4 regions of the Halomonas profundus genome follow, and region 3 is predicted to be linked to each of the others. Evidence: predicted binding sites of a transcription regulator. Region 3 holds the regulator's gene; each other region holds the start of a gene.
What was found. Region 3 encodes sigma-54, which starts transcription at its own class of promoters, with help from an activator protein. Its sites were predicted from a motif close to TGGCACNNNNNTTGCTNT; they were not measured.
Positions count from the first base shown of each region.

Region 1: LMS44_RS22055 (urease accessory protein UreD) is a predicted target of sigma-54. The motif match lies at 2,208-2,225, and genes of this name have one in related genera.
Region 2: LMS44_RS22320 (amino acid ABC transporter substrate-binding protein) is a predicted target of sigma-54. The motif match lies at 3,809-3,826, and genes of this name have one in related genera.
Region 4: urtA (urea ABC transporter substrate-binding protein) is a predicted target of sigma-54. The motif match lies at 4,423-4,440, and genes of this name have one in related genera.

Region 1 covers NZ_CP086344.1:4,854,201-4,862,029, forward strand. Annotated here, with positions in the region: gene ureC (urease subunit alpha) at 1-479, opposite strand, end outside; gene LMS44_RS22045 (urease subunit beta) at 476-796, opposite strand; gene LMS44_RS22050 (urease subunit gamma) at 943-1,245, opposite strand; gene LMS44_RS22055 (urease accessory protein UreD) at 1,283-2,167, opposite strand; gene LMS44_RS22060 (winged helix-turn-helix domain-containing protein) at 2,483-2,857, shown strand; gene modA (molybdate ABC transporter substrate-binding protein) at 2,962-3,750, shown strand; gene modB (molybdate ABC transporter permease subunit) at 3,750-4,448, shown strand; gene modC (molybdenum ABC transporter ATP-binding protein) at 4,438-5,553, shown strand; gene LMS44_RS22080 (hypothetical protein) at 5,792-6,166, shown strand; gene LMS44_RS22085 (TonB-dependent copper receptor) at 6,243-7,829, shown strand, end outside.
Region 2 covers NZ_CP086344.1:4,905,889-4,913,717, forward strand. Annotated here, with positions in the region: gene trhA (PAQR family membrane homeostasis protein TrhA) at 7-726, opposite strand; gene ribA (GTP cyclohydrolase II) at 763-1,398, opposite strand; gene hemE (uroporphyrinogen decarboxylase) at 1,675-2,787, shown strand; gene speE (polyamine aminopropyltransferase) at 2,787-3,653, shown strand; gene LMS44_RS22320 (amino acid ABC transporter substrate-binding protein) at 3,922-4,947, shown strand; gene LMS44_RS22325 (amino acid ABC transporter permease) at 5,049-6,239, shown strand; gene LMS44_RS22330 (amino acid ABC transporter permease) at 6,255-7,355, shown strand; gene LMS44_RS22335 (amino acid ABC transporter ATP-binding protein) at 7,410-7,829, shown strand, end outside.
Region 3 covers NZ_CP086344.1:1,934,674-1,942,502, forward strand. Annotated here, with positions in the region: gene tldD (metalloprotease PmbA/TldD family protein) at 1-76, shown strand, start outside; gene yjgA (ribosome biogenesis factor YjgA) at 114-635, opposite strand; gene pmbA (metalloprotease PmbA) at 759-2,099, shown strand; gene LMS44_RS08580 (HPr family phosphocarrier protein) at 2,116-2,385, opposite strand; gene rapZ (RNase adapter RapZ) at 2,431-3,363, opposite strand; gene LMS44_RS08590 (PTS sugar transporter subunit IIA) at 3,451-3,921, opposite strand; gene hpf (ribosome hibernation-promoting factor, HPF/YfiA family) at 3,926-4,234, opposite strand; gene LMS44_RS08600 (RNA polymerase factor sigma-54) at 4,332-5,747, opposite strand; gene lptB (LPS export ABC transporter ATP-binding protein) at 5,877-6,626, opposite strand; gene lptA (lipopolysaccharide transport periplasmic protein LptA) at 6,638-7,156, opposite strand; gene lptC (LPS export ABC transporter periplasmic protein LptC) at 7,168-7,737, opposite strand; gene LMS44_RS08620 (KdsC family phosphatase) at 7,738-7,829, opposite strand, start outside.
Region 4 covers NZ_CP086344.1:4,872,606-4,880,434, forward strand. Annotated here, with positions in the region: gene urtD (urea ABC transporter ATP-binding protein UrtD) at 1-55, opposite strand, end outside; gene urtC (urea ABC transporter permease subunit UrtC) at 52-1,221, opposite strand; gene urtB (urea ABC transporter permease subunit UrtB) at 1,225-2,838, opposite strand; gene urtA (urea ABC transporter substrate-binding protein) at 2,944-4,305, opposite strand; gene LMS44_RS22155 (tripartite tricarboxylate transporter permease) at 4,739-6,265, opposite strand; gene LMS44_RS22160 (tripartite tricarboxylate transporter TctB family protein) at 6,265-6,717, opposite strand; gene LMS44_RS22165 (Bug family tripartite tricarboxylate transporter substrate binding protein) at 6,717-7,718, opposite strand.

The DNA.
Region 1 (7,829 bases), 2.3 Mb from region 3:
CCGCCCAGCATGGTGGTGATACCGCTCATCAGCGCTTCTTCGACCTGCTGGGGGCAAATAAAGTGGATATGGGAGTCGATACCGCCCGCGGTCAGGATCTTCCCTTCGCCGGAGATGATTTCGGTGCCGGGGCCAATGACGATTTCAACATCAGGCTGTACGTCAGGATTGCCTGCCTTGCCAATCGCGGCGATGCGGCCATTTTGAATGCCCACGTCGGCTTTGACGATACCCCACCAATCCAGAATCAGCGCGTTGGTAATCACGGTATCCATTACCGTGTCGTCGGCGCGCTGGCTTTGACCCATGCCGTCGCGGATGACTTTGCCGCCACCGAATTTCACTTCATCGCCGTAGTGGGTGGCATCCTGTTCGACTTCGATCCAAAGCTCGGTATCGCCCAGGCGCACGCGGTCGCCCACCGTAGGGCCGTACATATCGGCATAGGCTTGCCGACTGATCTTGTTAACCGGTTTCATTGTTTACCTCCGTCGAGCGCGCCCATGACATCGCCGCGAAAGCCGTAAATTTCGCGCTTGCCCACAAAGGGAATCAACGTGACTTCGCGGGTCTGGCCAGGCTCAAAGCGAATCGCCGTGCCTGCGGCCACGTCCAGGCGAAAGCCTCGGGTTTTGTCGCGATCAAACACCAGCGCCGGGTTGGCTTCGGCAAAGTGGTAGTGGGAGCCGATCTGGATCGGGCGGTCGCCGGTATTGGCCACCTCGACGCTAATCCGCTCACGTCCCGCGCACAGCTCGATATCACCTTCTTTTAACTTGTACTCACCGGGAATCATTTGGTTGCTCCTTTGTTTTTTTGTGAGGTGTTAGGTGTGAGGTGTAAAGAGAGAGGTATGAGGGGTGCGTAACCCACTACTACTCACCCCTAACTATTCACTCCTCACCCCTCACAATCCACCCCTCACTCCTCACAATTAACCCCTCACACAATAGGCGTATGGACAGTGACCAGCTTGGTGCCGTCGGGGAAAGTGGCTTCCACCTGCACCTCGTCGACCATCTCGGCGACACCGTCCATCACATCCTCACGGCTAAGGATTTCGCGACCATAGCTCATTAAGTCCGCTACGCTGCGGCCATCCCGGGCGCCTTCCATAATCTCGAAGCTGATCAGCGCCACCGCTTCCGGGTAATTGAGTTTTAAACCACGCGCCTTGCGGCGCTCCGCCAATTGGGCGGCTGAGAACAGCAGCAGCTTGTCTTTGTCTCTTGGGGTTAATTCCATGGAATGTGTCTCCAGCAGTGCATCGCAGTGATGCTAATTAGGTTAGCCAAATTCGTGGTGTATGTGCTTCACGCTCGATCCAGCGGGGGCGCAGCAGTTGCCAAGCCTGTTCGCATAACGCCCAGGCTTCGTTACGCGAGTTGCCTAAATAGCGCAGCAGCAGAACACCGTGGCGGACGGTGACCGCCCAGCGCGGGTTATCCGGCAGCGCTTCACGCAAGGCTTCAATGGCAGCAGGCGCGTCGGCAATCCCCACTGCCCAGAGCGTGGCCTGCACCGTGGCACCACCCTGCCCCCAGCGCCCGGCAAAGCGTGGGTGTAGTGGGTCTAGCGGTTGGCGCTCTAGCCACAGCGGTTTGCCATCCAGGGTTAAGCGGAAGTGCTGCTCAATACGCCCGGAAACATAGGGTAAGTCGCTGGCCGGGCGGCCCAGTGCCATCACTTCCCAGCCCAGGCAACGGGCGCTGCCGTGAAGGTCAATTTGGGTGCGCTGTTCACCCTTGGAACCATCAAAGGCGATGGTCTCCTGGGGCAGCCATTCAAGTGTCGCGTCATCTTCAACGCTCAACCGGGTATGCTGCGTCCAGGCTACGCCCTGGCTGTCGGCTTTATAGAGTTTATTGGCAGCCGGGGTCGTCAGCAGCGCATGGGCACCGCTCTCTACATGGGCACTAATGGTAAGCGCATCGCCGCTGACTAGCCCGCCCGGCGGGTGAAGCACATAAACATGGCAAGCCTCACCGCTTCCTTCGGGATAGAAAGGGCGCTGCACCCGCAGTGGTCCCTGATGGCGCGCCTGCACCATGCGCGTGGCGCCGTCGCGATGGGCGAAGGTGAGCGCTAACGAAGCCGCCCAATGGCGGCCTGCATCGAAGCGGTGTCCAGAGGCGATGTGGGGGTTGGCGATATCGCTCAGAATCATGGGTGGCTATCGCTTCCTTACAGTGAGCTTTTCACTAACCACTGCAATTAATGCGCCAAAATGGTGAAAAAAGATATTCCTCTTAAAGGACAACAGCTTGTGTCTTTTATCTATTACCCGCCAATTACTTCAAGCACCAAAAAAGAACATAAAAACGAACAAGCGCACCAAATCAGAGCAATTATCAACATTGGCATGAACTCTAGCTCGCCAGCCTCAGCAGAGAATTATTGTTTGACGACCAATAAATGGTAAGCGTTGCACACTTTATCGTTGTTAAACTGATGGACACATAGTCATAAACAGAGCTCAAAAATGACACGCACCCATCACCCTGCCCCCACCTTCCAGTTGCGCTTAGCGTTAAACCACGATGTTGTGATTGGCCCTGGCAAGGCTGACCTTTTGGAAATGATTGATCAAACCGGCTCAATCTCCGCAGCGGGCCGTGTGCTGAAAATGAGTTATAAAAAAGCCTGGCAACTGCTCGAAACTATGAACGGCTATTTTTTATCCCCCCTGGTAGTAACTAGCTCCGGTGGAAACTCTCGTGGTGGGGCATACCTGACCGAGACGGGTAAGCAAGTGCTCACCCACTATCGAGCCCTGGAAAAACAGTTAGTAATAGCACAGTCTGACGATGCAAAAGCGCTGCTAGCGCTTCTCTCACTTCCTGATGCTTCCTCGTAAGACAATCATTGACCACCATCAAGCCGCAGCCATCTGTCATTGAATAAACGTTTGGTGTTCTGTAATCTCCCGCTATATCCAAATGGAAATAACGGGGTGGAATAATGCCTACCGGCTTTGTTAACAAGTGCCTGCTAGCCAGCGCTATTCTAATTAGCTTTCCAGCGGCATCGGCAGTCGCGAGCGACAATGTGCACATTGCTGCCGCGGCGTCGCTGACCAATGCCCTAAACGATGCCATTGCCGTTTATGAAGCCAATAATGACGTTGATGTAACCGTCATTTATGCTTCGTCATCTACCCTTGCTCGACAAATTGCCAACGGCAGTCCTGCACAGTTATTTCTTTCGGCAAATGTCACATGGATGGATTGGCTTGAAGATCAGGGCATCAATGTCCAGCAGCGTAGGGATTTACTGCAAAATCGATTGGCGCTAGTGAGTGCCAGTAGTAGCGTGCCAATGCAATTTTCTCCTGGGGAAGGCATCGCTATTGAGACTCTATTAGGCGAGCGCGACCGCCTATCCGTGGGAGACCCAGACCATGTGCCGGCAGGTATCTATACCCAACAAGCGTTGGAGACCCTGGGCGAATGGGAAGCCCTGGCACCGCGCTTAGCCCGTGGCAATGATGTGCGTGCTGCATTAGCGCTAGTAGAGCGCGAAGAAACACCAGTAGGCGTGGTGTATCAAACGGATGCTTTTGCCAGCAATGCCGTAAGAGTACTTGGGTTATTTCCACTCGCTAGCCACGATTCCATTACTTACCCCATTGCCCTGATTGATGCCGAGCAAAATACAGCTGCTGTAGCGCTAAGGGAGTGGCTTACCAGTGGAGCAGCCCTTGATATATTTGCCGAGCACGGCTTTGATACAAGCATCAGTACACCATGATACTTTCTCCAGCAGAGTGGGAGGCTATTCGGCTAAGCTTGCTGATCGGCTTAGCGGCAGTTGCATGGATATTGCCGCCGGGCATTGCCGTCGCTTGGTGGCTAGCCCGTCACCATTTCCGCGGGAAAGCGTTAGTCAATGGTTTAATACACTTACCATTGGTTCTACCGCCTGTCGTTGTGGGGTATTTACTATTAACAGGTTTGGGCAGGCAAGGGGTAATCGGCCAATGGCTTCACAGCAGCTTCGGCGTATCGTTGCCATTCACTTGGCAAGGGGCAGCCGTTGCTAGTGGCGTCATGGCGTTTCCTCTGCTAGTCAGGGCGCTGCGCTTATCCCTTGAGGCCGTTGACCCCAAACTCGAAGCGGCCGCCAGCACGCTAGGAGCTAATCGTTGGCGGGTATTCGCCACTGTCACATTGCCACTGGCGATCCCCGGACTGCTAACTGGCACAGTACTGGCTTTTGCCCGCGCGCTTTCCGAGTTCGGTGCCACAATCACTTTCGCCTCCAATATCCCTGGCGAAACGCGCACGTTACCACTGGCACTCTATACACTCATTCAGATGCCCGGTCAGGAAGCCACTGCAGCACGGCTATGTTTTCTCGCCATCATTATTGCCCTGCTCTCGTTAATTGCCTCTGAATGGCTAGCACGCCGCACCCAGCAGCGTTTAAAGGAACGTGATGCCCATTAACCCAACGCTCTCTGTGTTACCTCTCAATTCATCACTATCGCTTTTTGTTGAACAGCGCCTTGGCAACTTCCAGTTGCAAGCATCATTAACGCTGCCCGCTAGCGGCGTGACCGGCATTTTCGGAATATCAGGAAGTGGAAAAACTAGTCTGCTGCGTATTATTGCAGGACTTGATAAACCTGACGTAGGTAAACTGCAACTAGGCGACCAGATACTGCTAGACACCCAGCAGAGCCTAAATGTACCGGCTCACCAAAGGCGTATTGGTGTTGTTTTCCAGGAAGCACGTCTTTTCCCTCACTATAGCGTGCAAGGCAACCTGACCTACGGCATGCCTAAACGAGCAACTCCCCGCTTTAATGAGGTTGTCGAACTGCTCGGCATCGGGCATCTACTCTCGCGGGTTCCAGGCACACTTTCGGGCGGTGAAGCACGCCGGGTCGCTATAGGTAGAGCGCTACTGAGCGACCCTCAGCTACTGCTAATGGATGAACCTCTCTCAGGGCTGGATGGCCCACGCAAGCAAGAACTCTTGCGCTTCATTGCTCGATTGACGCATCAGATTAAAATCCCGGTGATTTATGTCAGCCACGACCCTGGAGAAATCTCTGCGATTGCTGACCATCTTGTACTGATGAAAGAGGGGCTCGTCATCGCTAGCGATCCATTACATGACCTTTTGCAACGCTTTGATTTAACACAGGAGCTGGGAGGATTCGATGCTGCCTCGATTATCGAAGGTCGAGTTGTCGAGCACGACGAGGCGTATCAACTAACCCATCTTGCGCTTAATAAGTGTCATCGATTAATAGTGCCGGGCATATCAGCGCCTGTCGGCAGCTGTTTGCGCGTACGTATCTTTGCGCGGGATATTGCCTTGGCACTGTCACCGACAAAGGACACCAGCTACCGCAATCAACTCACGGCTACCATTGAAAAAATGGCAACGTTGCCCACCAGCCCACACTCGGTGGAACTGCTTTTAAACCTTGGTTCTATTCACCTTAGGTCACGCTTAACTCGCAAGTCCTCAGATGAAATGAAACTCGCTATAGGTAAGCAGGTAACAGCGCTGATTCGCAGTGTATCGATCTTGCATTACTAATGCGCATCATAGGGGTTACTAACTGATTTAGAAGTAGTTTTATCTGACACCAATAGTCCCCACGTGTCAATTGGCCGCACAATTCTCACACTCTCATAAAGAGATTTCAGCTAAAATTGCGAAGCAATCTATATAAAAAAACATAACACTGCCCACAAAGTGTATCGAGTAAATGCAGCTATCACGTTCAATAGGGACTCTTTGGTATCGCATAGCGCTTTGTATGGCGTTTGTGGCGATGCACCTCCTATTGGCCGGGCCGCTGATTTCGCAGTATCAAGCCGGTGATCAACATCACGCTAACCAGGACACTAGCCACCTATCTAGCCACCAGGGCGGGGGTCATCATCAGCACGCGACCCCGCAAGCAAGTAAACACCATCATTCAAGTAATGCTGAGGCGGTAGAGCCGGTATTCAATTGGTTTCACCAATGTGGCTACTGCACCGTCTGGCAACAGTTTCCAACGGCTCATACCTTTCTTCCCGCGATCAGCCTGCAAGCGTTTATCACGCACGACCAACTGCTGACGCAGCCGACACAGGCGATGCAGTCCTGTGATAACTACCCCCACGCGCTAACGCGAGCACCGCCCTTTTTTCGACGTGTATAACGCCACATCGTCAGCCCTTTCAGCCTGAAGCTCGCTTCTGGCTGGCGGTTGTCTATATCAAAAAAAAGGGATCATCATGTCACACTCAACTATTGTGCATGGCGTCGTCGCGCCTGCCCGGTTAAAAAACCGTTTTCAACGACACGCCCTGACACTAAGCATCGCCGCGGCATCAAGCTTGATTGTTCAAGGCGCATGGGCACAGTCATCTACCACTCACCACGACCATCATGCGTTAAACACGATGGTCGTGACCGCTGTACCGCTTAGTTCACCACTTACGGTGGAAACTGACCCACGCATACCCCGACAACCGGCCCCTGCCAGCGACGGCGCCGACTATCTTCAGACTATTCCGGGGTTCTCTGCCATTCGGAACGGCGGCACTAACGGTGACCCGGTTTTCCGTGGCATGTTTGGCTCACGTCTACGCATACTGACAAATGGTAGCCAAATGCTAGGCGCTTGCCCGGCGCGAATGGATGCGCCGACGTCTTATATCTCACCTGAAAATTACGACAGCCTCACTGTCACCAAAGGGCCGCAGTCGGTTCTGTGGGGGCCTGGCGCTTCAGCGGCAACGGTGCGCTTCGACCGCGGCCCTGAGGAGTTCGATGAAGCCGGCGTACGAGTGGATGGCAGCGTCATGCTGGGTACCTATGGGCGATTTGATCGCCGCATTGATGCCGCGGTGGGCAATCAAGACGGCTATCTACGCATTACCGGCAACCAATCCGAAGCCAATGACTATAAGGATGGCGACGGAAACGTCGTGCCCTCGTTATGGGATAAGTGGAACGGCGATGTAGCGCTTGGCTGGACACCCGACGACGATACTTGGCTTGAGGTCACCGCTGGCCGTGGAGACGGTGAAGCCCGCTATGCAGGGCGTGGCATGGATGGCAGTAAGTTTCTCCGCGAAACCGTGGGCATCCGTTTCCGGCGCGAGAATTTAGGTGAACACTGGAAACGTCTGGAAATGCAGGCCAACTATGCCTATGCCGACCATATTATGGATAACTTCACGCTACGTTCACCGGGCAGCATGGACATGGGCGGCGGCATGGACATGGGTGGCGGCATGGATATGAGTGACGGCATGGCCATGCGGCTAGACCGTCGTACTCGGAGCGCCCGTGTCGCGTCAACGTGGGAATGGGAAAATACCACGTGGATCGCCGGTGTCGACGTTGAACATCAAGTACACCGCAACCTGGATAGCGAGCGCTGGCAGCCCGATTACGAGCAGACCCAGTTCGGTGCCTTCAGCGAGGTCACCCGTTATATCGGTGAACGTGACCGTCTTATTGGCGGTGCCCGCGTAGACCGCTATCGCGTCAGTGACGAGAATCTGGATACGGCGACCGCAGGCCTTACCCGCCGTGACACCCTGCCCAGCGCCTTTGTCCGCTACGAGCAAGATTTAGCCTCAGCACCGATCACCTGGTATGCCGGTATTGGGCATGTGGAGCGCTTCCCCGACTACTGGGAACTGAGTTCCAGCCAAGCAGGCCCGGCCGGTAGCGTGAATGCCTTCGACGGTGTTCAAGCCGAAAAAACCACTCAGCTGGACATCGGCGCGCAGTACAACGACCAGCGCTTAAGCGCATGGGTGTCCGGATATGCAGGGTATGTGAACGATTTCATCTTGTTTGATTACAAC
Region 2 (7,829 bases), 2.3 Mb from region 3:
TAACCATTAAGCAGCTGAAACGTGCGGTAGAACGGCGCTATAAACAGCAAAGTAGTGACAGATGCTGCCAGCCACTACAAATAGATGCCAAATCGCATGGTTGTAGGGGATCGCACGCACGGCGTAGAAGATCACCCCTAGCGTGTAGGTAATTCCTCCCGCGGCCAGTAGGGCAATGCCGGTCGTTGAAAGACTCGCCGCCATCTCTCCTGATGCCAGCACGATCATCCAGCCCATGAGCAGATAAATCGCCACACGTAATATCGAAAAACGTTGAGGCCATAGCAGTATGCAGGCAATGCCCACCAACGCCAGCGACCACACGGCGGCAAACAAAACCCAGCCTGTAGTGCCGCGCATATTGACGAGTAAAAAGGGCGTGTAAGTACCTGCGATGAGTAAATAAATCGCGCAGTGATCAAGTAACTGAAAGCGCTGCTTCCAGCGCCGATGAGGGATGCCGTGGTAAAGGGTAGAGGCGGTATAAAGCAGGACTAGCGTGGTGCCGTACAGGCTCAGGCTGACAATTTTCCACGGGTCGACATGGGCGGCGTAGCTCGCCGCAACCAACAGTACTACCATTCCCACCAAACTGAGCACAGCACCGATACCGTGGGTGATACTGTGCAGCCACTCTTCGAATACACTGAATTCGCCCTGCTCTTCGGGAAGGTTTTCACGCTGCTGTTTATACTGCTTGTACTGCTCCTTACTGACGGCGTTCATCCTGGAGCGCTCCTCGCATGCCATCCCCCACTCGTATCACCCCTTGCGCTCAATATCCACATCGCTGGCGTGAGTGAAGTCATCCAGGGCCATCATATGGCCAAGCTTGCCCGCTTTGGTTGAGAGATACTGCTCGTTATGAGGGTTCAGGCCGGTGGTGATCGACAAACGTTCGACGACATTCACGCCGTCGCGGGTGAGGGCATCCACCTTGCGCGGATTGTTGGTCATCAGCCTTAACGCTGTGATGCCCAAATGGTTAAGCATCGGCACGCACAGATCATAGCGGCGCATGTCGGCGCCAAAACCGAGCTGCTCGTTGGCCTCGACCGTATCAGCACCTTGATCTTGCAGGTGGTAGGCACGAATTTTGTTTAACAGGCCTATTCCCCGCCCCTCTTGGCGCAGGTAAAACAGCACGCCGCGGCCCTCTTCAGCGATGCGTTTTAGCGCTTCCTGGAGCTGATAGCCACAGTCGCAGCGCATGGAGAAGAGAGCGTCACCGGTCAAACACTCGGAGTGCACCCGCCCCAACACCGGCTCGCCGCCGGTCACATCACCCAACGTTAAGGCGATATGATCCTTGCCGGTAGCCTCATCTTCGAAGCCATGCATAGTAAACGTTGCCCAGGGCGTGGGCAGCCGGGAAGCGGCAATGAAGCGAATGGTCACAGGTTACCTCGCTGATTGACCAAACCAGTTAACCACACCAGTGTTGGCAAAGTGGGTCAGTATTCTAACAGGAAGCGGCGCCCGCCTCACGCTGACAAGGCGACTAAATAATGGAGAAAAATTGGCCGGGTGCGACGATTTTTGCCATCGAGTACGCCGCCCTAACACCTATCTTCAAGTACAATTGCCCTCATACGATCCCCAAAACGGTTTCAAGTACGCTCCCAAGTACGGTTTCCAATACGATGCGGGCAAATTTCCTAAGAGCAAGTGTCTATGACCACTACACCTTTGCAAAATGATCGCTTTCTTCGCGCACTAGCGCGCCAGCCCGTCGACCGCACCCCGGTGTGGATGATGCGTCAAGCGGGCCGCTACCTGCCGGAATACCGCGCCAGCCGGGCCGATGCGGGCAGTTTTATGGATCTGTGCCGCAACCATGACCTGGCCTGCGAAGTCACCCTACAGCCCTTGGAGCGTTACCCGCTGGATGCAGCCATTCTGTTTTCAGATATTCTGACCATTCCAGATGCCATGGGCCTGGGGCTCTATTTTGAAACCGGCGAAGGCCCAAAATTCCGCAAAACCGTGCGTACACAGGAAGAAGTCGCCGCTCTAAGCGTGCCCGACACCGAGCGCGACCTGGATTACGTGATGCGTGCGGTGTCGACCATTCGTCGTGAGCTGAACGGCCGCATGCCGCTGATCGGCTTCTCAGGCAGCCCCTGGACGCTGGCGACTTACATGGTGGAGGGCGGCTCCAGCAAGGACTTCCGCCATCTGAAAACCATGCTTTACGATACCCCGGATACCATGCACCAGTTGCTGGATACGCTGGCGCATGCGGTAACTGACTACCTGAACGCCCAAATTCGCGCGGGAGCCCAGGCGGTGCAGATTTTTGATACCTGGGGTGGCGCACTCTCTACCCCTGCGTACCTTGAGTTCTCGCTGCGCTACATGGAGCAGATCGTTTCGGGACTGATCCGCGAACACGACGGCCGCCGCGTACCGGTGATTCTCTTCACCAAAAACGGCGGCCAGTGGCTTGAGCATATCGCCTGCGCCGGTGCCGATGCATTGGGTATCGACTGGTCTACCGAGCTTTCCGATGCCCGTGCCCGGGTTGGTCACAAAGTGGCGCTACAGGGCAATCTTGATCCCAACGTTCTGTTTGCCCGCCCCTCGGCTATCCGCGCTGAAGTAGCCCGCGTGTTGGAAAGCTACGGCCATGGCCCTGGCCACGTGTTTAACCTGGGCCACGGAATCAGCCAGTTTACCAACCCCGACAACGTCACTGCCTTTATGGAGGCGCTGCACGAATTAAGCCCACAGTATCACCGCGATATTCCAACGCACACAAATGCACAGCACTCAGGAGCCAATTGATGAGCGATTTACGCGACGACCAATGGTTTACCGAAGTCTTTGATAGCCACGGCAGCGCTTTCTCACTGAAGATCTCTGAAAAACTGCTGGATGTACAGAGCCAATACCAGCATCTAGAGGTCTACGCCACCGAGACCTACGGCAACCTAATGGTGCTGGACGGCTGCGTGATGCTGACTGATCGCGATAACTTCCTCTACCATGAGATGATTGCGCATCCGGCGCTGTTTACCCACCAAGATCCCAAACGTGTGGTGATCATCGGCGGTGGCGACTGCGGCACCTTAAAAGAGGTGCTGCGCCACCCGAGTGTCGAGAAAGTTACCCAAATTGACATCGACGAAGAGGTCACCAAGGCCTCTGAGCGCTTCTTCCCGTCGTTGGTAGCGTCGAATAACGACCCCCGCGCTGAACTGCTGTTCGCCGACGGCGTCAAGTGGGTGGACGATGCACCTGATGAGAGCATCGATGTGCTGATTATCGACTCCACCGACCCGGTTGGGCCCGCTGAAGGGCTGTTTAAAACCGATTTTCTCAAGCGCTGCCACCGTATTTTGAAAAGCGGCGGCGTAATGGTGCAGCAGAGCGAATCACCGCTTTACCACAGTGGCTCGATCATCCGAGAGCTGCGCAACGACATGTTGAAAGCCGGTTTTGACAGCGTTGCCACGCTGCCCTTCCCGCAGCCGGTATATCCTTCAGGCTGGTGGAGCGTAACATTGGCGGGTAAAGCCACCGACGTGAATACGTTCCGCGAGCAGGCAGCCACCAACCACGACTTGCCGCTTGAATACTATAGCGTTGACGCCCATCGCGGTGCGCTCGCCCTCCCGCCGTTTATGCGCAAGGCATTCGCAGCCGAGTAAACCACGCCTAATAACTGCCTTTGTGTTACCGCCCACCTCAGCTTGCCCTATAACGGTGCAATGCGAGGTGGGCAGTAACCTTTTTGCACCTAGACCTTCGTCTCGAATTCGTTGAGTAGCGTTGAAAAGCGCTGAATTAACGCCTGTACCCTTGTTGGCATCTTCCTTGCTAGGTTTAGTGACATGCTACGGCATGCATAACTATTTCAACTACTGGTTTCAATAACTGATTTCAATAGCTGATTCCAATAACTTCGAGGGAAACTAGATGTTCAATAAAAAACACTTAGCGCTTCTGGCGTCCGCTGGCTCACTTAGCCTGGCGGGAATGGCAACTGCTCAAGCCGACACCCTGGAAGATACCATTGAGCGTGGCGCCGTTCAGTGTGGTGTGAGCGATGGCTTGCCGGGCTTTTCAGCACCGGATGACGACGGTAACTGGCAAGGCCTGGACGTTGATGTTTGCCGCGCAGTAGCAGCAGCGGTACTCGGCGACTCAGAAGCCGTCAACTATATTTCACTCAACGCCGTGGAGCGCTTCACCGCCCTGCAATCAGGTGAAGTCGACGTTCTATCACGTAATACCACTTGGACCACCACCCGCGATACTACTCTGGGCCTGAACTTCACCGGGGTTACTTTTTACGACGGCCAGGGCTTCATGGTATCCCGTGACCTGGGTATTACCGGTGCTGATGAACTCGACGGCGCCTCCATCTGCATTCAGTCTGGCACCACTACCGAGCTGAACCTAGCTGACTACTTCCGTGCTAACGACATGGAATTCAACCCGATCGTATTTGATACCTCTGAGCAAACCGTGGGTGGCTATCAGGCCGGCCGCTGTGACGTGCTAACCTCCGATACCTCTCAGCTAGCGGCGCTACGTATTCAGCTAGACGATCCTTCAGCCTCGATGATCCTGTCTGACGTTATCTCCAAAGAGCCACTAGGCCCTGTGGTTCGTCAGGGTGACGATCTTTGGTTCAACATTGTGAAATGGTCGCTGTTCGCCATGATTAACGCCGAAGAGTACGGTGTCACCAGTGAAAACGCTGAAGAAATGCTTAACTCTGAAGACCCCAACATCGCTCGCTTGCTAGGCCAAGACGGCAACTACGGTGAAGGCATGAACCTAGAAGCAGATTGGGCCTACAACATTATTAGCCAAGTGGGTAACTACGCTGAAAGCTTCGACCGCAACGTGGGCATGGGCTCGCCGCTGGAAATTGAGCGCGGTGTTAACGCCCTGTGGACCGACGGTGGTTTCCAGTACGCTCCCCCGATTCGCTAAGCGTCTCGCTTGACCCCGGCCCGCCGCCCTCTTCACAGGTATCTGTTTAAAGGTCGTGGCGGGCCATTTGATTGACCTTCCGTGTAGCGGAGACGCCATCCATGTCTGTAAGACCTAACGTTCGCCCCGCTGGCCACAAGCCGCCGTTTTGGCGAGACCGCGCTAAGCGCGCACTTATTTTTCAGCTTATATTGGTCGCCGTTGTCGCGGCTTTCCTGATCTATATTATCGGCAATACCCAAGCCAACCTGAATGCTCGCGGCATTACCACTGGCTTTGGCTTCCTGGGCAACACAGCCGGCTTTGGTATTGGTCAAAGCTTAATCGAGTACTCCTCCCAAAGTACCTACGGCCGCACTTTTGTGATTGGCTTGCTCAATACGCTGCTAGTCGGTGGATTGGGGGTGTTAGCTGCCTCGATTATTGGTTTTATCGTCGGTATCGCGCGGCTATCGCCCAATTGGTTGATCGCTCGGCTAGCCAACGCTTATATCGAAACGTTTCGTAATATCCCGCTGCTGCTGCAAATTTTCTTCTGGTACTTTGCTGTACTGCGGACGTTACCCAGCGCTAGAGAGAGCATGGCCTTTGGCGAAGCCATTTTCCTGAACGTGCGCGGGCTGTACCTGCCTCAACCGCTGTTCGAGTCAGGGTTTGGTCTTATCCCAGCTACCTTCGTGGTGGCCATTATTGCCAGCATCGCACTGGTCATGTGGAACAAGCGCCGCCACGAAGCCACCGGCAAGCGCCTGCCGGTTTTCTGGATGTCGCTGGTGATTATCTTTGGCCTACCGCTGCTGGTACTGGTCGCTACCGGTGTACCGGTGACCTGGGAGATGCCGGTACTGCGCGGCTTTAACTTCGGCGGTGGTATCACCATTATCCCTGAATTTTTGGCTCTGTGGCTGGCGCTGTCTATCTATACCGCGTCCTTCATTGCGGAGATTGTGCGCTCGGGCATCCAAGCCATCCCCCATGGCCAAACGGAAGCCGCCCAGGCATTGAGCTTGCCGCGCAAGCTAGTGCTGCGCCTAATCATCATTCCCCAGGCTATGCGCGTCATTATTCCGCCACTCACCAGCCAATACCTCAACCTGATTAAAAACTCGTCACTGGCCACCGCCATCGGCTACCCCGACTTGGTATCGGTTTTTGCCGGCACCACGCTCAACCAGACCGGTCAGGCAATCGAAGTCATTGCCATGACCATGGCGGTTTATCTGATCATCAGCTTGCTGGTGTCCATGTTCATGAACTGGTTCAACGCTCGCGTTGCGCTGGTCGAACGCTAGGCCGGAGGCGACCCCATGATTCACAATAAAGAAACCATACCTCAGCGCCCGGCGCCTAAAGGCACCATTGGGCCGGTTGCCTGGCTACGCGGCAATCTGTTCAACGGCCCTATCAATAGCATCTTCACGCTACTGGGCCTGTACGTGCTCTATCTACTCGTGGTGCCAACGGTTCAGTGGGCATTTATTGATGCCAACTGGGTGGGCGACAGCCGCGAAGACTGCACACGGGTGGGCGCCTGCTGGGTATTCGTTAACGCACGCTTTTCCCAGTTTATGTACGGCCTCTACCCGAGTGAGGAGTATTGGCGCGCCAACATCGTGTTTGCCATGTTCGCGGGCATTATTGCCTGGATGGTCATTCCGCGCCTGCCGTTTAAGCGCTGGATGACACTGTTTGCGCTGCTGATCTTCCCGGTGATCGCCTACGTGCTGCTACACGGCGGCTACTTTGATCTACCGCGTGTCTCCACCCACCGCTGGGGCGGTTTGATGCTGACGCTGCTACTGGCTAGCGTGGGGATGATTGGCGCACTGCCTATTGGCATTGTATTAGCCCTTGGGCGACGCTCGAACATGCCCATCGTCAAAACCTTCTGCGTGATTTTTATCGAGTTTTGGCGCGGTGTGCCGCTAATCACCATTCTGTTTATGGCCTCGGTGATGCTGCCGCTGTTCCTGCCGTCTGAACTTAACGTGGATCGCCTTATACGTGCGCTAATCGGCCTGACGCTGTTCCAAAGTGCCTATATGGCCGAGGTTATTCGCGGTGGTTTGCAGGCGATTCCCAAAGGGCAAGATGAGGCCGCCGCGGCACTGGGGATGACGTATTGGAAGCGCATGGGGCTAATCGTGATGCCTCAGGCACTGAAAATGATGATTCCTGGCATCGTCAATACGTTTATCTCACTGTTTAAAGACACCACCCTGGTCATGATCATCGGGCTGTTTGACCTGTTGGGCATTGTGCAAGCGGCGCTTTCCGACTCGCGCTGGCTGGGCTTCTCGGTAGAGGGCTATGTATTTGCCGCGTTCGTGTTCTGGATATTCTGTTTCAGCATGTCGCGCTACAGCCAGTACTTGGAGCGCAAGCTAAACACCGGCCATAAGCACTAGTTCGAGTTTAAATACGAGCGCCGCATCTCATTACGTTTTAAGTAGGATTTCAACATGACACAAGCAGCCACCAACACCTCTGACACCAGTGCTTCTGACCTGATGGTCGAGATGCACAACGTTAACAAGTGGTACGGCGATTTTCACGTACTGCGGGATATCTACCTTGAGGTAAAACGCGGCGAACGTATCGTGGTTTGCGGCCCATCAGGTTCGGGTAAATCAACGCTAATTCGCTGCATTAACCACCTTGAAGAGCACCAAAAAGGTGAAATTGTGGTGGGCGGTCTACCGCTGACCCAAGACGTCAAACGCATTGAGCAGATTCGTCGCAGCGTCGGCATGGTGTTTCAGCACTTCAATCTGTTCCCGCATTTATCAGTGCTGGAAAACTGCTGTATTGCGCCAATGTGGGTACAAAAGAAGCCGCGCAAAGAGGCCGAAGCGCTAGCCATGGAGTACCTAGAACGGGTG
Region 3 (7,829 bases):
GCAGGGCGTGCCGGTGGGTGTGGGCCAGCCCACCCTGAAATTGGATGAGCTGACCGTCGGCGGCACGCAGTCTTGATAGGCGGTCTTGAAAAACCGTCTTAAAGAGGCTGTTTTTAAAGTGCGAGGGTTTCGCGCAGGTGTTTGAAGAGCTTGCGCGAGCTGGTCGGCGGTTTGCCCTGTTCGCGTTCCCGCTGGGCGTTGCGAATCAATTGACGCAGTGTCTGGCGATCGGCGTCGGGGTGCTCCGCCATAAACAGGTCAACTGCCGCATCGCCCTCGTCAATTAAGCGTTCCCGCCATTTTTCCAGTCGGTGGAACGCGTGGTCGCGCTGCTTTTGCTCCTGGTCGATGGAGTCGAACACGGCTTGAATGGCGGTAAGATCCTCTTTACGGATCAGCTTACCGACATACTGCATATGGCGGCGGCGACCTTCATGGGAGCGAATACGCGAGGTTTCCTCGATAGCGCGTAGCATATCGTCAGAGAGGGGGAAACGGGCGCGTTCCGCCGGTCGCATGGCGATTAAGGTTTCCCCAAGTGCCTGTAAGGCATGCATTTCGCGTTTGAGTTGCGACTTGCTAGGGCGTTCTTCCTGTTCTTCTACTTCAACGGGATCGGGACGTTGCTTACGCATAGTGTGACTCACAGACAAGATTCGTGGCGGCATTATACCAGCTGCGAGTACAACATTGATTCGCCGATGACACTCTCTTGCAAGACTTTGGTTGAGAGGCATTCGGTTGAAATAGGAGGCCATATGGCACAGGCATTTGATGCATCCGCGCAGCAGTCGCTATTGACCGCGCGCGCCGAAGAGGCGTTAGCGCTGGCGAAGCGCTTGGGCGCGGATGCTGCCGAAGTAGGCGCAAGCGTCGATCAGGGTATAGGCGTTAGCGTACGCCTGGGCGAAGTTGAAACGGTTGAGTTATCCCGTGACCAAGGCATTGCCGTCACGCTATACGTGGGTCAACGTAAAGGCAGCGCTTCATCCACTGATGCCAGCAGTGCCTCGATCCAGGCAGCCGTAGAGAAAGCGCTGGCGATTGCCCGCTATACCGGCGAAGACCCGGCCGCAGGGTTGGCCGATGCCTCCCTTATGGCTACTGAGTTGCCCGATCTAAAAGTGCACTACCCCTGGGCGCTCACAACGGATGAGGCGATTGAGTTAGCGCTTGCCTGCGAGCAGGCGGGGCGAGACGTTGACGGCATCTCACAGTCAGATGGCGCGTCTCTCTCCAGTGGCGAAGGGGTGCGCGTTTACGCCAATAGCCACGGCTTTTTAGGTACCCAAAAGGGCAGTAGTCACTCTCTTTCTTGCATGCTGATTGCCCAAGACGCGAGCGGTATGCAGCGTGATTATGACTACACCTCTGCCCGTGACCCCAAGGCGCTACGTGACCCCGCTGAGGTGGGGCGCGAAGCCGCGATGCGTACGCTGCGCAGGCTAGGTGCTAAACGGCCGCCAACGGGCACCTTTCCGGTGCTGTTTGACCCATCGTTGGCCAGTGGCTTGATTGGCCACCTGCTCGGTGGGTTAGCCGGTGGTGCGCTTTACCGGCAGGCCTCGTTTTTGTGCGACCGGCTCGGTACACCATTGTTTCCCGACTGGTTTAGTCTTGAAGAGCGGCCAATGGAGATTGGCGCTACGGCAAGCTCACCGTTTGATGGCGAGGGCGTGCAAACGCGCAATAATCGCTTTATCGATCAGGGACGCATTGCCAGCTATATGCTCTCTTCTTACAGCGCTCGTCGTCTCGATATGCAAACCACGGGCAATGCCGGTGGGGCACGTAACGTGCGTTTAGCAACGCCACTGCAATCACGCGAAAGCTTGTTGCAAGAGATGGGGCGGGGTATTTGGGTGACTGAGTTGATGGGCCAAGGTGTCAACGGTGTGACCGGTGACTATTCCCGCGGTGCAGCAGGTTTTTGGGTCGAAAATGGAAAGGTGCAGTACCCGGTCGAAGAGTTCACCATTGCCGGAAACCTGGAGCGGATGTTTGCTGGCTTAGTAGGTATTGGCGATGACACTGATACCCGTGGCAGTGTTCACACGGGTAGCTGGTTGATTGATGCCATGACCGTGGCGGGGGACTAACAAGCCAAGCGGCGGCTTACTGATCCTCCTCAAAGCGGGCGTCGAACAGCGCTTGAATCGCTTCAAGCGCCTGTTCGGCGTCATCGCCTTCGGCGGTGATTCTAAGCTCGGTGCCACAAGGTGCGGCAAGCATCAGCAGTGACATGATATTGGCGGCGTCGGCGGCCTGTTGCTGTTTGTAAACGCGTATTTTTGCCGTGAACTGTTGGCCGCATTTGACCAGTTTTGTCGCCGCGCGAGCGTGTAGCCCGCGTTGATTGGTAAGTGTAAGTATGCGTTCTGGCACCCTGGTTCCTTTTCGCCGAGTGGTGTCATTAATGGATAGACGCGCTTAAGAGGTCTCTGGCCGCTCGTTAGGTGTGGAAGCGCTGACGAGGGGAGCGGCCAACTGTTCGCTTATGGTGTAGTGCAGACCCAGTTCGCGGTGGCGAAGTTGAACTTCGCCCATGCTAGGAGTCAATTTTTCCGCTAACTTCTCGGCCATATAGACCGAGCGGTGCTGGCCACCAGTACAGCCAATCGCGATAGTCATGTAGCTACGTTGGCTATTCTGGTAAGCGGGTAGCCAACGCTCTAGCCAGGCCAAGATGTCGTCGCTCATGGCATCAACAATCGGATAGCTGTTCAAAAAAGCCACGATTTCCGCGTCGCGGCCAGTGAACTGGCGCAGCGTTGGATCCCAGTACGGATTTGGCAGGCAGCGCACATCGAAGACCAGGTCGGCGTCTAACGGTACGCCGCGTTTATACCCAAACGATTCCAGCGTTAGCGTCAGCTTGTCGCGCCGCTGATGGGCTACTTGGTCGGTAATGCGACGGCGTAAATCGTGCACCGATAATCGTGATGTATCGATCAATAGATCGGCCAGATCGCGAATATCCTCTAGCGTCGTCTCTTCTTTATTGATCGCCTCTTCCAGCGTCATTTCGCTATCGCGGGTCAGCGGATGACGGCGACGCGTTGCTGAGTAACGCTCAAGCAGTATGCGCGCATCGGTGGTCAGGTAAATAACTTGAAAGACGATTTTACGCTGGCGCAACTCGTCTAATAAAGAGGGCAGGCGCTCCAGAGCTCCCGGCAAATTGCGGGCATCAATACTCACCGCTAAATGTGCTCGGTCGCCCTGGTCACGCAGTTCATCCACCAACGACCCCAGCAACATAGCTGGGAGGTTATCAATCGCGTAGTAGCCAAGATCTTCCAGCGCTTGCAAGGCGATAGATTTACCTGACCCGGAGCGGCCGCTAATGATCACCAGTTGCATAGAGTCTCTCTTTGCTTTGATCAAGCTGCGTTGAGGGTGGTGAGCGGATAACCTGCTGTGATCTGCCCTGAACAGGGTTTCAGACCCTTAGGCCGCTGATTGCTCGCGAATTTTGGCGGTAATCAGCTCAAGCAGTTCGCGCTGGCTGGCTGCTTTACGCAGTTGCTGGCGCGTGTCCGCATCATTCATGATGGTCGCTACCTGACCCAGTAGTGAGAGATGCGTGTCATCTGCCTCTTCGGGTACCAACAGGACAAACACCAGATCTACCGGGTCGCCGTCGATAGCGTCAAAATCGATCGCTTCAGCCAGTTTCAAAAATCCAGCGATAGGGGCGTTGCAGTGGGGGCTACGCGCATGAGGAATAGCCACGCCGTTACCAATACCCGTACTACCTAAGCGCTCGCGGCCGATTAAACGGCTAAACACTTCTTGGCTGTCCAGGCTGGGGATATTTTGGGCGATAAAGGTGCTGTAAAACTCCAGCACCCTTTTTTTGCTGCCCCCGGGGACGTCGAACAGAACGCGTTCCGGGGGGAGTATGGTTTCCAACGTCATTGAATTAACGCACACCGGCGCCTTGGGCGCGAGCTTGTGCTTTTTCCTTGTGTTTAACGAGTTGACGGTCGATTTTGTCCGCTAGTGCGTCGATAGCGGCGTACATATCACTGTCTAGGGCTTCCGCATGTAAGTCAGCACCTGCGGCGTGCAGCGTACAGGCGGCCTGCTGGCGCTCTTTCTCCACTGATAAGGTGACTTGCACCGTAGTTATATTGTCGTAATGGCGCTCTACACGCTCAAGCTTCTCGTTGACATAGTCACGCAAGGCGTCAGTCAGTTCTACGTGATGACCAGTGATATTTACTTGCATTGACGTGCTCCTTATCCATCGGACTGTACTTCGATTGTAACCCTTTTTGCCGCGTTGCAAAGCCCTTGTCGAGAGTTTCCCTGAAACGTTAACGAAGTTAGCGCAAACGACGCCGTTCACTGGAAGAGGGAATGCCCATGGCTTCACGGTATTTCGCCACCGTACGACGCGCCACTTGAATCCCTCCTTCGCCTAATAGCGTCACTAAGCGGCTGTCTGAAAGCGGCTTGCCGGGCGGCTCCTCTTGAATCAGTTTCTTGAGTCGTGCACGGATGGCGGTGCTGGAGTGGCTGTCGCCATCTTGACCGCTCACCTGGCTTGAGAAAAAGTATTTGAGTTCAAACACACCACGGGGTGTATGGATATATTTTTGCGTCGTTACCCGTGAAATAGTCGACTCGTGCATCTCCACGGCTTCGGCAATGTCGGCCAGTATCAGTGGTTTCATGGCTTCTTCGCCGTGCTCTAAAAAGCCAATCTGGCGGGTAATGATTTCGCGACCAACACGCAGCAGCGTATCGTTTCGGCTAGAGAGGCTCTTGATCAACCAGCGCGCTTCCTGCAAGTGCTCTTTGAGAAACTGGTTGTCATCGCTTTTATCCGCACGCTTAATCAAGCTGGCGTAGTCGGGCTGAATGCGCAGCCGTGGCAGGGCCTCGGGGTTGAGCTCTAAATGCCAGCCTTCATTATCGTGGCGGACGACTAGATCGGGGGTGACATAGCTGTCATCGGTGTCGCCGTAGGCGCTGCCTGGGCGTGGGTCTAGGCTGCGAATAAGCAGGATGACATCGGCCAGCTGTTCGTCGTCGAGCCCTAGACGGCGTTTCAGCAGACGCATATCGTCTTTGCCAAGCGCTTCGAGAAACTGCCGCACCAAGCGGCGGGCGGGAACCAGCAGTGGCGTATTATCGGGGAGAGCGGCGAGCTGCAGCATCAAGCATTCACGCAAGTCACGGGCAAATATGCCGGTCGGCTCAAACTGCTGGAGCTTGAGTAGAATGGTTTCCACTTCGCGTTGGCTTAGCCCGTCAATGCCCTGGGCACGAAGCCCTTCACGGATGTCGTTGAGCGGCTGGGTCAGGTAGCCGTTGGCGTCTAGCGCGTCGATTAAACTTTCCGCGACAAGCTGCTCGCGAGCGCTAAAATCGGTCATGGCGAGTTGCCACAGCAGGTGGCCATGAAGGCTCTGCCCGGCTGCCTGGCGCTCAAAGTCGGGGCCTTCGCTGCTGCTGCCCCCCTGGCTTCCCATATCTTGATAGGTATCTGACCAGTCGCTATCTACCGAGAGCTCAGTAGGGATGCTCTCTGACCACTCTTCTTCCTTAGGCTCGCTGACAGCCTGTTCACTAAATTCATCTTCCTGCTCCAGCATGGGATTGGCATCGAGGGCCTGCTGAATTTCTTGACGAAGATCCAGCGTAGAGAGTTGCAGCAGCGCAATGGCCTGCTGCAACTGGGGCGTCATGGTCAGCTGTGTGCCGATACGCAGTTGGAGAGAAGCTTTCATGACCATCTGAGAACCACTCGTTAATCAGAATGCTCCACCCTAGTGCGAGTGAGTGCTTGGCGCAAGTGCAATAAGCATGCCATTGGTCGTAAAGTTGTTTTAAAGCGCTATTTAGGGGCGATTAAGGCAAAAACATTACAGGCGAAAATCGGCGCCCAAATACACATCCCTTACTTTTTGGTTGGTGAGAATCGAGGCGGGCGAGCCACTGGCGATGATTTGCCCATCGCCGACGATATAGGCGATATCGCAAATGTCTAGTGTTTCACGCACGTTGTGATCGGTGATCAGCACGCCGATATGGCGCTGTTTCAGTGCACGAATGATGGTTTTAATCTCACCTACCGAGATGGGGTCAACGCCCGCAAAAGGCTCATCGAGCAGAATAAAAGCGGGCTCTGTGGCTAGCGAGCGGGCTATTTCTACACGCCTGCGCTCGCCGCCCGAAAGGCTCATGCCCAGGTTGTCGCGAATATGGGTGATATGGAAGTCTTCGAGTAGCGCTTCCAGGCGCTGTTCGCGATCGCTGCGGTTAAGCTCTTTGCGGGTCTCGAGTATCGCCATAATATTCTCGGCAACCGAGAGTTTGCGGAAAATAGACGCCTCTTGAGGTAGATAGCCAATCCCCGCGGCTGCGCGCTCGTGCATGGGGGCGCGCGTTAAATCCACATCGTCGATACCCACCTTGCCAGCGTCGGATTTGACCAGCCCAACAATCATATAAAATGAGGTGGTTTTGCCCGCGCCGTTGGGGCCCAAAAGGCCAACGACACTGCCTTGGGATATCTCTAGATTGATGTCTTTGACCACTCGGCGGCGTTTGTAGCTTTTAGCCAGGTGGTGGGCATAAAGGGTTTTGATCGGCGCAGTGTCAGCAGTGGCCACAGCTAGGCTCCCTATTGTTCAGGCTGAAGGGTCATGCGTATGCGCTGGGGCTCGCTGCCATCAACGTCAGAGCGCGCTTGAATCACTTCTCGGTCAATAAAATACTCAAGGCGACCGCCACTAAAGGTGTCCTCTTGCTGGGTCAGTTCGGCTTGGTCGATCAGCTCTACGCGACGCTCGGCGACGTGATAAATAATCCGCCGCGCCCAGCCTTCCGTGGGGCCTTCTTGCCCTTCGCCTTGATGGCGCAAGTAGGCGCGCTCACCGGTAGCGGTGGCTGTCGAGAGTTCGCCCGCGTCGTTGCGTTCGATCTCTACCCGCTCGCCGCGCAGCTGCATTTCGCCTTGGCGAATGTCCACATCCCCAGTATAAACAGCTGTGCCTGCCCGCTGATCAAGATCTAAACGGTCGGCTTCCACTTCCACTGGGGCTTGTTGGGAAGATGAGTTGGTTTGGGCTAACACTGATAAAGGTATCGCTAAACCGAACAGTGCAGTGTAGAGCAGGGCTGGGGAAATCATGGCTTTCATGGCGGTTCCTATTAGCGTTGTGTGGCCGGGGGGTGCGTGCCGCGCACATTATCCGTTAAGCGAACCTGGCTGGTGTTAAGCCAAACGTCCATATGTGAAGCGCTCATTTGCTGTGGCGGTTGCTGCATCAATACCGGTGTGTCACTCCATGCATGCTGCTCGAGGCCATCATAGTGCAGTAGCTCGGTATCTAGCTGCCAGCCTTCATCTGGTGCAAACAGCCGAGCCGAACCTGACAGCAGCAGGGCTTGGGTAGCGGTGTTGAGCGTGCCTACAGCGGCGCTGGCCAGCCACTGACGGTTTTCGCTGTCATACAGTACTGCCTCGGGCTCTTCCGTCCAGGTTTCGCTGCGCTGCGGGGTATGGATAAGGCGCGGTGTTTTTAGCGACTGCATGACACTGCCGTTATCCCCGAATAGGGTAATCTCGGCATTTTCCAGCACGTGGCCAGGTTCCTGAGCCTGTGCTTCGGGATCGATGCTGGTGTCTTGAGGCCCGCGGGGGTCAAGCCATACCAGCAGAATCCCCAGCGCGATGACTAGCCCGGCTAACCAGAGGCGTACTTTAAAGCGTTTAAACATTTACGTGCGGCCGTGCAGATAGGTGTCGAGCACCGCGCCCCAGTGTCCTTGAGATTCAAGCAGCGTATCGCAGATCTCACGTACGGCACCGT
Region 4 (7,829 bases), 2.3 Mb from region 3:
GCGCCATAAAATCGAACACCCGATCACGCTGGGACAGCGATTGCAGCAAACTCATGCGGAGGCCTCCTTGGATGTCTGTTGATGATCAGGGTTAGCCGAATCGTCGCGCTTGCGACGCTTGAGGTAGCGAAACAGCCCCGCTACCCCCTTGGGCAGAAACACTGTGACCAGTACAAACATCGCACCTAATGCAAACAGCCAGGCATCAGGCATGACGCCGGTAAAGATGGTTTTGGCATAGTTAACCAAAATGGCACCAATCACTGCGCCATAGAGTGTGGCGCGACCGCCCAGTGCGACCCACAGCACAATCTCGATGGAGAAAATCGGCGAGAACTCGCTGGGGTTGATAATCCCCACTTGCGGCACGTAGAGCGCCCCCGCCAGGCCTGCGAGCATCGCCGAGACCACAAACACAAACAGCTGAAAGCGCTCGACCCGATAACCGAGAAAGCGCGTACGCGCTTCGGCATCCCGAGTGGCCACGCTGACCCGCCCCAGCTTGCTGGTCACAATCGCACGGCACAGGATATACCCCAGCGCCAGCGCAACGCCGGTGACCAGGAACAACCCTAGGCGCGTGGCATCGCTGCGCAGGTCAAAACCGACGATTTCGCGGAAGTCAGTCAGGCCGTTATTACCGCCGAAGCCCATCTCGTTGCGGAAGAAAGCCAGCATCAAGGCAAAGGTCAGTGCCTGGGTGATAATCGACAGATATACCCCGGTGACCCGTGAGCGAAACGCCAAGAAGCCGAACACTAACGCCAGCAGCCCCGGCGCCAGCAGAACCATGGCAAAGGCGAACCAAGCCATATCGAAACCGTGCCAGAACCACGGCAGACTGTCCCAGTTCAGGAACACCATAAAGTCGGGCAGCACCGGGTGGCCGTAGGTACCGCGATCGCCAATCTGGCGCATCAGGTACATGCCCATGGCGTAACCGCCAATGGCGAAAAAGGCGCCGTGGCCGAGGCTCAAAATGCCCAGATAGCCCCACACCAGATCCACCGCCACGGCCAGCAACGCGTAGCTTAGGTACTTACCGAACAGGTTGACCGTATAGGCACCCACATGCAGTGGGTTATCCGGCGGCACTGCCACGTGCAGGATGGTGACCAGCGCCAGCGCGGCCAGTAGCACGCCGAGAAAAATCTGCGTAGAGCGCTCGCTGAATGGGCGTGTTAGCCAAAAATTCGTCGATGATTCGGTCGTTAAAGACATCGTTTAGCCCTCCGCAGCCCGGCCCTTCTGCGGGAAGAGTCCACGCGGGCGTTTCTGAATGAATAGGATAATAAAGACCAACACGATAATTTTGGCCAACACCGCGCCTGCCCAGGGTTCCAGCACCTGGTTAATGACCCCCAGCGATAGCCCGGCCACCAGCGTGCCCCACAGGTTACCCACGCCGCCGAACACCACCACCATGAAGGAGTCGATGATGTAGTTCTGCCCCAGGTTGGGGCCGACGTTGGTGAGCTGGGAGAGCGCAACTCCGGCAAGCCCGGCTACGCCGGAACCCAGCGCGAAGGTCATGATATCCACACGAGTTGCGCGAATGCCCATAGAGCGAGCCATGGCGCGATTTTGGGTCACCGCACGCACCTCAAGCCCCAGCCGCGTGCGACGCATAATCAGCATCAGCCCGGCAAACACCACCAGCGCAAAGCCGAGCACGTACATGCGGTTAAGCGTTAATGACAACGCATCATTCACCACTAGCGAACCACTCATCCACTCGGGGGTGATGACGGTACGGTTAAGCGGTGAAATCACCGTGCGCACCAGCTGCTGCAGAATCAGGCTGATACCAAAGGTCGCCAGCAGCGTCTCCAGCGGACGGCCTTTGAGGAACTGGATAACACCGCGCTCGATCGCCACACCCGCCAGAGCAGCGACCATAAAGCCCGCGGGAATCGATAGAATCAACGCCAGCCCAGGCTGGCCGGGCAGCAGTTGCTGCATCGCCCAGGTGGTGTAGGCGCCCAGCATCATCAGCTCGCCGTGGGCCATGTTGATCACGCCCATGACCCCGAAGGTGATCGCCAGACCAATGGCAGCTAGCACCAGCACTGAGCCGAGGCTCAAGCCGAAATAGAGCGTTTCCAGACCACGATTGATTTTGAGTTGCTGCTCAATGCCCGCCAGAGAAGCGGCAGCGGCATTGGCGACGACGGGATCATCGCTATTGGCTGCCCGGCTCAATGCCACGCGGGAACGGGGGTGTAGGCTGCCGTCCAGCGCTTCGACCCCAGCCATTTCGCCCGCTTCGGCGCGGTAGATCGCCACGGCCTGGGTCAGCCGGTAACGCACCTGCTCGTCCTCTTCCTGTTCGATCAAGTCGTCGAGAGTGGGCACCAGCTCACCATCTACTTCCCCTAACAGGCGCTCGGCCGAGGTGCGGCGGCGCTCCACATTAGGCGAGTAAAGGTCAACTACCGCGATGGCACTGCGCAACTGATTACGCAGGTTGTTGTTGATGCCGATACGCTCCAGATCACGACGGGACATCTCGCCCAGCGCTTCGCCGGTTAGGACATCGGCCACCGGCCAGTCGCGGCCGCGGTTCTCTAGCACCAGCACGAACCGGCCGTCTTCGGTGCGCTGCAAGCGGCCATCCAGCAAGGCCTGCAACCAGTCTCGGGCGCGTTCGTCGTCGCTTTGCAAAATCGCGGTGATAGCTTCGCCTTTGGCGGCGTAAGACTCAACGTCCAGCGCCTCCAACAGTTCGAGCGCGGCCGCATCGTCGGCAGTATTCGTGGAGCTCGTTTGTGCTTGGGCGGTCACTGTGATGCTTAACAACAGTAGGCACAGCAGCCCTAAGGAAAGGAAACGCCTCATGGGGTTCTTCCTTTGGTTATCTAAAGAGGGGGAGTTAGCGTGCTCCCTCGCCACTTGGGCTTCAGCCTAGGGACGAGGGATCAGTATTACTCACTACAGGAGCTTTTACTCAGCGAGCGCCGCTTCGGCTTCTTCTGCTGCGGTGCTGCCACCGCACGAGCCGTTCACGACGTTGAAGTTGCCGCACTCCATCGGCTTGCGCCAATCGGCAATCAGGTCACGGGAGCCAGGCAAGTAGTCAGACCAGGCGTCGCCCGCCACGGTAGAGGGCGTCTGCCAAACGATATCGAACTGGCCGTTGTCCTGAATCTCACCGATCAACACCGGCTTGGTGATGTGGTGGTTGGGCATCATCGCCGCATAACCGCCGGAGAGGTTAGGTACGGTTACACCGATAATGGCGTCTTTCACCGTATCGACATCCGTGGTGCCCGCTTTGCGAACCGCTTCGGCCCACATATTGAAGCCAATGTAGTGTGCTTCCATCGGGTCGTTGGTCACCGCCATATCGTCGCCGGTGTATTCGATCCAGGCATCGATAAAGTCGTAGTTGTCGTCGTTATCGACGCTCATGAAGTAGTTCCAGGCAGCCAAGTGGCCTACCAGCGGCCCGGTATCAATACCGGTGAGCTCCTGCTCGCCCACGGAGAAGGCGATGACCGGAATATCCGCAGCGTCGATACCCTGGTTGGAGAGCTCGGTATAGAACGGCACGTTAGCGTCGCCGTTAACCGTCGAGATTACGGCGGTCGGTTTACCCTCTTCACCGAATCGACGTATTTCCGCCACGATGTTTTGCCAATCGGAGTGACCGAACGGCGTGTAGTTGACCATGATGTCCTCATCCGCGATGCCGTGTTCATCCTTGAGGAAGGCCTCGAGGATACGGTTGGTAGTGCGCGGGTAGACATAGTCGGTACCCACTAGCGCAAAGCGCTCGATACCGACTTCGTTGATAAGGTATTCAACCGCAGGAATCGCCTGCTGGTTAGGCGCTGCGCCGGTGTAGAAGACGTTTTCAGAAGACTCTTCGCCTTCATACTGCACCGGGTAGAACAGCAGCCCGTTGAGCTCCTCTACGACGGGCAGTACGGATTTACGCGAAACCGACGTCCAGTTGCCAAAAATCACGTCCACTTCTTCCTGATCCAGCAGCTCCCGGGCGCGTTCGGCAAACAGCGGCCAGTTAGACGCCGGGTCAACCACCACGGCCTCTAACTGACGGCCCAGCAAACCACCGGCTTCGTTCTGCTGCTCGATAAGCATTTCGACGGTGTCTTTGAGGACAGTTTCACTAATCGCCATGGTGCCGGAGAGGGAGTGCAGGATACCAACTTTGATCGGGTCGTCGTCCTGGGCGATAGCCTGGGTGCTGACCCCCATGATGGCAGTGGTGAGTAAAGCGGTCGCGAAACGGCCACTTGAAAGGTATGGGCGAGGGTGTGTCGAGCGTTTGAGAGTGTGCATTGTTAATCTCCTTGCGCCCCTTATGACTGGGGTTTGTTATGACCGGGGCTTGATGATTGGCTTCGCACTTGGGGTGGTTGTGTTAGCTCCCCCCAATACGTCTACTAGCCAACAGCTCTTGCAAGGGGTGCGCCAGATTGGCACAAAGTTGTCTTATAGCTATCTAATCAGCCACTTAATAATCATCAGAAAATCTCGACTTTCTCAATATGCACCAAAATAAAGCGCAGAAAAGCAGCTAAAGCACCCTGCCAATGCACCAATAAGATTCGGTGCACCAATTAGATACGCGGGCTTTTAAAATACATAACAGCAACCCAGTGATTACTTATCAGTTACAGAACCACTCTTTGTTACCCGTCAAAAACGGAAATAAAAAAAGAGCGCCGACTTTCGTCGGCGCCCCGTTGCTCAACATTACTTCTTTAAGTATTTAATCGCTTTCAGGCGAACCTGAATTGGGGGTTGCCTTCATACCACGACGCAGCAGAGGGCCCACAATATAAGGCAGGATCAAGCCCAATCCAGCAAAAACCCAAAGGCCGATAGCCAGACCGCTATCCCAAAGAATCATCCAGTCGCCATCGGAGATATCCATGGCATGGCGCAGATTCTTCTCCATCTCTGGCCCCAACAACAAGCCAAGAATCACTGGCACCAGCGGAATCTCAAGCTTGCGCAGGACATAACCACCCACCCCAAAGGCCACCATAAAGTAGAGGTCAAAGATGGTGTTACTGATCGAGTAGATACCCACGAAGGCAATCATCGTGACGATCGGCAGCAAGTACATCGGCGGCACGGACAGCAGCTTGACGAAGATGCCCACCAACGGAATATTAAGGATCAGCAGCAAAAAGTTACCGATCAATAGTGCTGCGATCACGCCCCAGACGATGTCGGCATTCTGGGTGAACATCAGCGGCCCAGGGGTAATATTGAGCGAAATCAACAACGCTAAGAGTACTGCAGTAGTACCACTACCCGGCACACCTAGGGTTAGCATGGGAACCAGAGCACCGCTCGAAGCAGCGTTGTTGCCAGATTCTGGAGCAGCCACACCACGCGGGTCGCCTTGTCCAAAATAGCCTTTCTTACCCAACACACGTTTTTCAAGGGTATAGCTGATGAAGCTACCCAACGAAGCACCAGCACCAGGCAGCACCCCGGCGACAAACCCTAGCACCCCACCGCGAAAACTGGTGGGAAGAATTTCGCGGATATCTTTCCAGGAGAGCGAAAGTTTGTTGACCTTCATCTTCTCTTTACCACCGCCTGCACGCTCTTCGATGAAGAAGAGCAGCTCGGAAATGGCAAACAGACCGACGATAGCAATGATGAAGTCCACGCCTTCAAAAAGTTCGAGCACCCCAAAGGTGTAGCGCTGCACACCGGTATTGTCGATACCCACCGTGGCGATCATTAGACCAATACAGGCGGCAACCACTGTTTTGATGGGGTTTTTACCGGTAATACCGCCTAAGGTAGCGAACGCCAGCAGGAAGAGCGCAAAATATTCCGCAGGGCCGAACGTTAAAGCAAAGTTAGCCAACAATGGTGCCAGCAAGATCAAACCAATAGTGGCGATAAGACTACCGATAAAAGAGGCCACCGCAGAGATCGCCAGCGCCTCGGAAGCCTTGCCCTTCTGGGCCATAGGATAACCATCAAGACAGGTCATCATGGCCGGTTCATCGCCGGGAATATTTAACAGAATCGATGAGATACGCCCACCGTACATGGCACCCGCATACACTGACGTCAGCATAATCAGAGCCGTTTCTGGAGCGAGCCCTAAACTAAATGCCAGCGGTATCAGAATGGCCACGCCATTGGCAGGGCCTAACCCCGGCAAAGCGCCGATCAACGTGCCAAGAAAAGCACCTAGCAAGGCGAACATCAGGTTATGGGGTTGCAGAGCAACGCCAAAACCATCCATTAGGTAACCTAGAGTTTCCATCAGTTCACCTCCAGGAATGACAACAGACCCAGCGGTAAGGCGAGATCAAGTGCAAAACTAAACAGAAAGTACACGACTACTGCCGAGACTGCCCCGGTCATGTAAGCATTGAACGGCCGAGCCCCCATGCGCCAGCAAAGCGTTCCCACGGCAAGCGTAGTGCTAATAATGAAGCCCAGCGGCTGAAGCAGCATGGCGTAAAAGATCAGCACCACCACGGCGATGATTAGCTCGACACCCGTACGGCTCCAAGGCCAGGCGTTGTCGGGATCAGGGCGTACAATCAAATAAAGGCTGGAAATTGCCAGCACCACGGCCAGCAATTTCGGAAAAGTGTCAGGGCCGACGGCTTCGGCCCCACCAAACGGCTCCGGGAACTGAGTCGCGGCCCAGCCGTACGCAACGGCCAGGACGATCATCAAGACCCCAAAGATGCGGTCATTGAAAGTCATTACTGAATCAATCCAATATCTTTAGAGAGCTGTTCAATGTCACTGATCTGGTTGAGTACAAACTCTTCAAACTCACCAGCGGTCATGTGGAAAGGCATCAAACCGTTTTGAGCCATGACATTCTGCCACTCTTCACTCTGGTAAATAGTGTCCATGGCATCGGTCCAATACGCTTTAGCTTCTTCGGAGACATCCGCAGGCATATAAAAGCCGCGCCAGTTGGGGCCAAGGGCGTCGATGCCTTGCTCGCGTGCGGTGGGGATATCAGACAGGTCTCCCGGTAGGCGCTCTTCGGAGAGTACCGCTAGGACGCGCAAGTCGCCAGACTCCATAAACCCTTGGGCTTCGGTGATATCACCGGTAAAGGCGTCTACGTGCCCGCCGATCACTTGGGTTAACGCTTCACCACCATTGTTGTACGAAAGGTAGGCAATGCGCGGAAGATTCTCGACATCGGCTGCCTGAGCAGCAATCAACACTTTAAGATGATCCCAACCGCCCTTAGCGCTACCGCCGGCGAACTTGACACTACGCGGGTCTTCCTTAAGTGAGTCCATCAATTCATTCAGGTCATCGATCTCGGAATCAGCGGCTACGGCGATAATCCCGTAATCCGCACCTAGAGCACCGATCCAATTGACCTGATCGGCGGTCAGCCCAGGGAATTGTCCTTGAGCCAGACGAGTCGTAGTAGCCGTGGACGCCGCTACCAGCAGATGGTCGTCACCGGCGCGCTTGCTTATAGTATGAGCAAACGCCACACCGCCACCAGCGCCAGCCATATTGATGGTTTGTACATTCGCCGGTACTAGATCAAGCTCCTGCATGACATTACCCACACTGCGGCAGGTAAAGTCCCAGCCGCCGCCGGGATCGGACGGAGCGATACATTCCACCTTACCCTCCGGTTCGAAGGCAGCGGCAGTGCTAGAGAAGGCTGTAACAGCCGCTAGTGGAAGGGCCAGCAGGGTTATATATTTAAAGGCAGGCTTGAGAATCATGGCGTTCTCCACGTATCAGTTTTGTTGTGTGATGAGTTTGTTGTTTAAAGCTTCTTATTGTGAGACTGCACGCCGCGAACGTTAGAAGACCACGCCCCTGACCGACAAGCT